DNA from 2 places in the Blautia hydrogenotrophica DSM 10507 genome. Region 1 is predicted to be linked to the other one. Evidence: riboswitches for the same ligand, from Rfam matches in the RefSeq annotation. Region 1 holds a riboswitch; the other holds the start of a gene.

Region 1 (4,315 bases):
AATGTACTCATTCCCTGCATGTCATCAATGTATTGGGAATTTAGCTGAGCATATTCTTGCCAGTATTCAATCATCACCCGTGAGACAGCGGGCATAAAAAGATGTGGAATTACAATGGACAGGATTGTCAAAACCAAAACCAGCAGTCCTACGGCAGGATCTAAAGACCAGAGGTAAACTGTGGAAAAAACCGTCGTCGCCAGAACAACCAAAATCTGAGGAAGATACTGTGTCAAAAAAGCCTCAAAGGACTCCACTCCATCCGTAATCAGAGACTGAAGATTTCCGCTTCGCCTCTCATTGCGGTAGGACGGACCTAATTCCATCAACTTTTCCAACATGACATCCCGAATAACGCTTTTGACTTTTGCTGCCATCTTCTTGGTATATCCTTCCTGAAAGCGAAGAATCCAAGCCCTTGCCAAAAGTGCTGCAAGACACAGAAGAAACCAGGTAAAGACTGTCTGTAGTTCTTCCTGGGCAAACACCGCGCTCACTCCTTGGGCCAAAAAAAATGCCTGAGTAAAGCTAAGCGCCACGACGGCAAGACTGATTGTGGTCTTTACCGCTGTCTCTTTTTTAGCTTTACCTAGAAAGGTAATCAGACGTATGTATTTTCCCATAGCAGACTCCTTTACTTCTGTGCACCCACAAGAAATTCCGGAGTCAAACCGTTTAATTCACGTCCCAATTCGTCCCACACACGATCTGTGATGTCCCTTTGGGCAAACACTTTGGAGAAACCCAATTTGAGCAGGCAATCTAAATCCCACTGGGGACGGAGCTTGTCGCTTAGATATAATCTTTTACTCAGCACTCTACCTTTTTCTTCATCTGCGTGAGCGTGGATACCTCTTCCGTATTTTCTTCGAATCTGTTCTTCTCTTTCTTTATATTTTTGTCCCAGACTCTCATCAAAAAGATGAAGATACCAGCAGGCGTCAAATACCAGCAAACTGCCGCCTGGTTTTAGTACCCGAAACCATTCCCTGTATGCTCTCTTAGGGTCGTCTAAAGTCCATGTGATATTGCGACAGAGGATTGCGTCAAAGCTTTCGTCTTCGAATTTTAAATTTTGGCAGTCCATTGTCAGAAGTTGTGCTTGCTGGCCCCATTGCTTGACATTTTCTTTGGCGCAGGCGATCATATTCTCTGTAATATCAATTCCAATGACCTGATGGCCTTCTTCGCCTAGAATAATTGGAAAAAATCCAGGGCCTGTTCCCACGTCCAATATTTTCAAATTTCTCTCTGCTGGCAAATATTCACCGATTAGCTCTTTCCATGCCTGTCTGGCAGGTCCATTCAATTCTTCTTGGATTCCGCGGCTGTAGACATCAGCTTCTCCTTCCCAGTAATCCTTGATTTTTTCATTCAGTTCCATTTCATTCTCCTTTCTTGACACCTTTCTGTATGTGTATCCCGCTATAATAAAAAAACTCTGCGTCCCCCAATTGTTGTTCAAAAACGATGGAGAATCTGCAGAGTTTTTTCTGGAATTATCAGCACACGCGGTCCGCCGCAAGCGGACAATATCTTTTTTTAAACGCTTATTCGTAGCAGAACGTTTAAACGATAAAAAGAATTTTCACATATCAGTGTGAACAAGCTCTTTTCTGTTCCACAAAAAAAGAGGCAGACGTACATCTGCCCCCGAACGTTCTTCCCTGTGCTGTCCATACATTCAAATTCCCACCGAATATGACTGTAACAACGCAATATGGCAAGTCTCCTGACTCGAATTCATTCTACTCCTCACCTTCCCGGATGGCTCCAGTGGTCTTTGAGTTTCGTCCTTCTCACAGTAGCGGGGGCTGTCCTGGCTTTTACCAGATTCCTTTTTAAGTTATCCGCATTTATGAACGGACAACACCATATTGTATTATGTTAAACTGTTTAATATTATATATACAAGTGTTCTACCTTATTTGTCAAGTAAATAACAATAATTAGGTATTCATTTCGTAAACTTCCAAAAATATAGCAAAATATTCTCTTTGTTTGGGCTTTTCCAGTGGAAAAAAATGATAAAAAGTGGTATAATACAAAGAAGTTAGCAAAAACTAATATCTATGTAAAAAGGAGGAATCACTGTATGAACACAGCGCAGCTAGAACGCATGAAAAATGGAGCAGGTTTTATCGCAGCTTTAGACCAGAGCGGCGGCAGCACTCCAAAAGCCTTAAAAGCTTATGGAATCCAGGAGACGGAATACCATTCTGAGGAGGAGATGTTTGATCTGATTCACCAGATGCGCAGCAGAATTCTCACCAGCGATGCTTTTACCTCGGAACATATCTTGGGCGCGATTCTGTTTGAAAAGACCATGAACAGCAAAGTGGATGGTCTGTACTCCGCAGACTATCTGTGGGAGAAAAAAGGAATCGTTCCTTTCTTGAAAGTTGATAAGGGCCTAGATGAGAAAAAAGATGAGGTTCAGCTGATGAAACCTATTCCGAATTTAGACAAAATTTTGGAGCAGGCCAGGGGGAGAAATATCTTTGGAACTAAAATGCGTTCTGTGATCCACAATGCAAACCAAAAAGGAATCCGTGAAATCGTAGATCAGCAATTCGATATAGGATTAAAGATTGTTCAGAAGGGGTTCGTGCCGATTCTTGAACCTGAAGTAAATATCAATAGTAATTCTAAAAAAGAAGCAGAGGAAATTCTGATCGAGGAAATTATGCAACATATGAAGGCACTGGATTCTTCTGTGAAATTAATTTTTAAAGTGAGTATTCCGACTGTGGCAGGTTTGTATTCAGATCTGATGAAAGATTCAAAGACTGTGCGTGTTGTAGCGCTCTCCGGCGGATACAGCCGCAACGAGGCAGACGAATTATTACGGGAAAATCCTGGCTTGATTGCAAGCTTCTCAAGAGCCCTCCTGTCAGATCTTAACGCAAAACAGACACAGGAAGAATTTGATGCTGCTCTCGGAAAGGCAATCCATGAAATCTATGAGGCATCCATGGCTGAATAAGAAAAAAGTTAGACAAAATCTATCGTCTGTGAATGAGTTCGGTATTTACCGGACTCATTCTGTTTTTATGTTATAGGAAAAGCCTTGTCACACTAATGTGTGAAAGCCCTTTCCTATAACACAAATACTCCGTAGGATCGCACCGCGGAGACGAAAATGCGGTTGCTGACGCAACCCGCTGCAGACAGAGAATCCTGCCTCGCAGGATTCTTTTTTATATGGCTTGCCCATTTTATTTTAAAATTTAGACATGGGCTCTCACTAATCCAATCCCAAGTCCTCCAGGACCCACATGAGATCCAATACTCATAGTTAGCGGAAGGTGTACTAGTTCCAAGTCAGGAAAATGATTTTTGAGCTCTGATTTGAAATATTCCAACTTATCTGCTTCCATCGCTGTGTTGGCAATTCCGACTTTTAACTGTCCAGAGTGATAAAATTCCCCTAGGCGAGTATTAATATCTTTGTCCAGTGCCTTACACATTTCTTTAAATGCAGCTTTCATTCCACGTTTAACTACATACATATCTAATTTTTCTCCTTGAATTGTCAATACGGGCTTTAAATTCAACATAGAACCTATGGCGGAGACCGCTGGTGTAATCCGTCCGCCTTTTTTTAGATATTCCAGAGTGTCCACGACAATATAGATAGTGGCATCCATGGACTCCTCTTCCAAAATTCTCTTGATGTAAGCACCGTTTTTACCTTGGTCAGCCAAAAGCTTTGCGTCTAGAGCGGACTGTGCTTGAGTGACAGAAATTCTATGGTTGTTCACCACGTACACTTTTCCAGCATAGGGTTCTTCTTGCGCAAGCAAAGACGCGTTTTGGTAGGTACTGCTCAGTCCACTAGACATAGGGATATAGACAACTTCATCATAATCTTTAAGGAGCCGATTCCACATCTCCATCACGTCACCCGGCGAGGGCTGAGAGGTACTGACTTTTGCACCTTCAGACAATTTTTTGTAGAATTCCTCTACGGTGATGTCCTGTCCTTCATAATATGTCTGGTCGTCCACTAAAACTGGCATGGGAATCACATAGATTCCAAGCCGACTGCCATCTACAGGCATCAGTCCACAGTTGCTGTCTGTCATAATTGCTGTCTTTTTCATATATAACCTTTCTTTTTCGTCTGTCGAAATAAATATTTGTCAGTTTTCAATATTTTCAAAAAAATCTCCTAATTGGATGATAACAGTCCATCTATACAAAATCAAGGTATTTTATAGAAAAAATACCACAAATATGATATAATAATCCACTGACTGTATAAAGGCTAAGATTGCCATTTATCAGGAAAGGGGAATAGAGACGTGAAAGA
Region 2 (4,315 bases), 290 kb from region 1:
TCTGTCTGTACGCAGACGGGAGAAGTGGTCAGCCAGGCGGAAGGTTTCCAGGGAGACATCCGCTCCTCCATTGTGTACGATCAAGGAAAGGTATATTTTGTCACAAAAGGCGGATATTTATACCGGGCTTCCCTGGAAAATGGCCAGCTTGACCAGGTGATTGGCTATGACTTGGGTGGAATGGCGACGGCGACTCCCGTAGTTTACAACGATAGAATCTATGTGGGTGTCTGCGGCCAGGGAAACCAGTTCGACCCGGAAAGCGGACACAGTATGGCCGTTTTGGAGGACAGCGAAGAGGGGATTGCCTTAGCGTATGAGGCAGAAGTGCCCGGGTATCCCCAGGCCGCAGCCCTTCTCTCAGATGCCTATGTCCAGGAGGATTACGATGGCGATGGAGTGCCTGACCAGAGAGTGTATCTATATTTTACCTACAACGCAGGTCCGGGAGGAGTCTATTGCCTGTCTGACGAGCCAGGACAGACAGAAGGAGAGGCGAAGTCGGTGTTTACACCACCAGTCGGCAAACGTCAGTTCTGTATCAGCCCACTTTGTGTGGACAGCGACGGAACGATCTATTATAAGAACGATTCCGGCTACCTGATGGCGATTCAGTCTGCGGGGGCTTATCTGGAGAATGTTGCGGTCTCGGCAGATGTGGGAGAGGTCCAGTGGAGTGAAGCGTTTGACAGCGGAACGAAAGAATATTTTCTGACGGCGGACCAGGCTGCGAGTCAGCTGACATTCACTATAGACTGTCCGCAGGGACAGTCGGCGACGGTCGACGGGGAGGCCTGCGACGGAACCTACGTGATGGAGCTGGGTGATGAAAAAGAAGGCCAGATAGAAATCGAGGTGACAGACGGCGAGAACAGCGCCAGCTATGTCTTCCATGTGGTGCTGCAGGAGAATAAGCCGGAGGCTGTGAAAGCTGTCGAAGCGAAGATCGACGAAATTGGTTCTGTGACTGTGGACAGTGAAGGAAAAATTGCCGATGCACGGAAGGCTTATGAGGCGCTGACGGAAGCGGAAAAGAGTCTGGTGAAAAACTATGAGAATCTCCTGGAAGCGGAAGAACAGCTGAAAGTTCTGAAGGAAGAGAGGGAAGCTTTTGTCTCAGGACGGCCGGAGGTAAAAGCAGAAGCCGTATCCTATAACAGTATCAAGCTTACCTGGGAACCGTATGAGAATGCGAAGAGTTATTATGTGTACAGGAAGGTAAAAGGTGGCAGCTTCAAAAAAATTGCCTGGGTTCAGGATTTATCTGATTTATCTTATACAGACAAGACAGCGGTGACTGGGACGGTTTATTACTATACGGTGAAAGCGGCGAGCAAGAAGTGGGGCGAGCCGGTATACAGTAAATATGTGACTGATTTGACAGCCAAGGCTGTGTTAGAGAAGCCATCCATCGGGAAAGCCCAGACCTGGGGCTACAATGGAATCAAAGTGACCTGGGACGAGGTAGCGGGAGCTGACGGCTACCGTCTGTACTATAAGACTGGAAATTCAGCGTGGAAATATGCAACCCAGACCACCGGGACTTCCTACACACATACTGGAGTGATTACTGGACAGGACTATACTTACTATGTGAGAGCTTACCGGACAGTGAACAAAACCAAGGTATTCAGCGCCTATTCAGACGGAAAGACAGGAAAGGCGGTGCCGAAGAAAGCGGTGATCTCCAAAGTGATGGCGGGCAGCAAGAAGGCGGCGCTGAAATGGAATAAGGTAAACGGAGCCAGCGGATATCGTATCTACTATAAGACTTCCGAGAACGGGGAATGGCACTATGTGACCCAGATCGGAAAGGGAAGTACGACTTCGTATACCAACACCGGCCTGAAATCTGGTCAGACTTACTACTACACCATGCGGGCGTACCGCACGGTAAATGGAGAGAAAGTCTTCGGTTCTTACTCTGACTGGAAGACCGTGAAGGTAAAATAGTATGAAAATGGTATCGGTTTGAATATCTTAAAAGAGTATCGCTCTGTCAGCTGTTTGGGTGACAGAGCGATATCAGTTGTGCAATCAGAGATTGTTGTAGGCTTTGTGTAAGCAGAATGTGAACTTTACAATGTCGAAAATATATGATATATTTAATATGTTAACTGGAAATATTTTTTGTATGACCATTTTGATATAATTAAAAAAATAGTAATCAGTTATTGGTTTGAAAAAGTAGATAAGGACCACGGTCAGGCGTCTATATACGCCTGTTTAAAAGGAATCTGGTGAGAGTCCAGAACAGCCTATCTCTACTGTGTGGGGGACGAAAAAGTAGGATACCACTAGGGGAACCTGGGAAGGTACTTGAGTAGGAAGAACCTGAGTCAGGATACAACAACGGGGTCTGTGTAAAGATATTCGTAAGCATGACGAATAGAGTATAGGACAGTTTTAAGAGTGTTCATATTAAGAGAAAGATAGCGTAATTCTACCTGCGAGAGGAAGAATTATGCTTTTTTTTATCTAAATTTACGGGATATGAAGGTTTGCGGACAGAGTCTGTGGGCGGAAGTCTCGTCTATTTGGAGGAGAGGAGGCGATTGGGGAAAAGAAAAGTTTGCGGGAAATTTTCCCAGAAATCAACAGTCGTCAGAAAGACGGCGGTTTAGAGGAGGACTAAGATGAAGAAGAAAACTTACGGCAAACGAATTGCCGCCTGGGTGTTGGCCGCGATTATGGCCACTTCTGCGTGTCCTGAGACTGTGCTTTTGGCGGCCCCTGTGGGAGAACCGCAGGAGGATGTGGAAGCTCTCTCGGAGGAGGGAGAAGAGAATATCCAGGAAAATGAGGAACCGGGGGAGGCGCTGGAGGCCGAAGAACCCGGGAAAACGGATGTGGAAGAGGAAGATTCTTTCGCATTGGAAGCAGCTGAGGGAGAAGAGACCGAGCCGGAAGCTGCACCGGAAGAAGAGACTGTACCAGAAGAAGAAAACAACCTGGAGCCGAAATCCCTGGAAGCAGTGGTTTTGGCAGACACTGGCCTGGTTGCCGATTTTAGCTGGTATCAGGCAGATGAGACGGTTTTCACTCTGAGCAGTGAAGAAGAGATGCGCGCGTTGGCAGAGATCGTGGCGAACGGTCTGTCAGATGACGGATACGGAGCAGAGATCGATGCGGACGATTTTGCAGGGAAGACCATCTTGCTGGATGCCGACATGGATTTCACCGGGGAGACCTGGACCCCGATCGGAACGCAGGAGCGTCCGTTCGCGGGAACCTTTGACGGACAGGGCCATACCGTCACCTATACGGTGGATGGAATGGAGAAGAGCTATCAAGGCCTGTTCGCCTATAACAGTGGTACTCTGCGTGATTTCACCGTTGCAGGTTCCATGGAACTGTCCAAGAGCCAGTACCTGGGCGGTGCGGCGGCTGTGAACAACGGTGTCATTGACGGCGTGGACTCCCAGATGGATTTCACGATGGACGATGTCCATGTGGATTCCACGACGGATATCGCGAACCGCTATGGCTGTTATGTGGGCGGTGTGGCCGGTCTGAACTATGGGACCATTCAGAATGCTACATACAACGGAACCCTGGATGCGGGAACCTTTATCGGCGGTATCGCGGGCTGGAGCTTCGGCGTGATTTCGGATTCCAGCAACAGCGGAAAGATTATTGTACGTGATCTGGACGCAATCTATAATACAGAAAAAGGTGCCGGCGGTATCGCAGGTGTCGTAACTTCCAGAGCCGGTACAGAAGACCCGGCGTTAATCGAAGGCTGCGTCAACAACGGCGAGGTTTGGGGATATTACCATGCCGGCGGTATCACTGCATTCCTGAATTCCGGTACAGTTCGAAACTGTATCAACAACGGATATATTCAAGCATGCTGGAACAATGGCGGTATCGTAGGAGCGATGACGGATATTGAACGGTCAGACCGTCGGCCTTTGTTGGAGAACTGCTACAATACCGGTGAGCTGGACCAGGATTCTTCGACAGCATCAGATCAGGGAATCACTTCTTCCATGCGTTCCTACAATTATTGTGCGGGTATTGTGGGATTCGGTAAGAATGAAGATATCCAGAACTGTTTTAACAGCGGCTATATCCATGGGAAACTGCAGGTGGGAGGTATCATCGGCGGCGACTACAATGGGATGAGAGGTACCATGGACAGCTGTTACAACATGGGTGAAGTGACTGGCGGCAGCTACGTGGGCGGAGTCTCCGGATGGCTGGGCGGCACTGCAGTGACCAACTGTGAAGATTTTGTGGACAAGGTCAGCGAAGAGAATGCCAAGACCATCACAGACCGTCTGAATGCCAATGTGACGGAAGAAAACGGATT

What was found. A riboswitch is a leader RNA that binds a small molecule or an ion and turns the genes downstream of it on or off. The one in region 1 is predicted to bind cobalamin.
Region 2: it holds a riboswitch for cobalamin, as region 1 does, so the genes downstream of both, BLHYD_RS09635 (carboxypeptidase regulatory-like domain-containing protein) here and BLHYD_RS08315 (class I SAM-dependent methyltransferase) in region 1, are expected to answer to the same signal.

Annotation. Positions count from the first base shown of each region.
Region 1 is NZ_CP136423.1:1,785,330-1,789,644, forward strand. Features, by position in the region: gene BLHYD_RS08310 (ABC transporter ATP-binding protein) at 1-623, opposite strand, end outside; gene BLHYD_RS08315 (class I SAM-dependent methyltransferase) at 635-1,384, opposite strand; cobalamin riboswitch at 1,706-1,892, opposite strand; gene BLHYD_RS08320 (fructose bisphosphate aldolase) at 2,096-2,986, shown strand; gene BLHYD_RS08325 (DegV family protein) at 3,231-4,106, opposite strand; gene BLHYD_RS08330 (sodium-dependent transporter) at 4,308-4,315, shown strand, end outside.
Region 2 is NZ_CP136423.1:2,072,635-2,076,949, reverse strand. Features, by position in the region: gene BLHYD_RS09640 (PQQ-binding-like beta-propeller repeat protein) at 1-1,953, shown strand, start outside; cobalamin riboswitch at 2,184-2,372, shown strand; gene BLHYD_RS09635 (carboxypeptidase regulatory-like domain-containing protein) at 2,637-4,315, shown strand, end outside.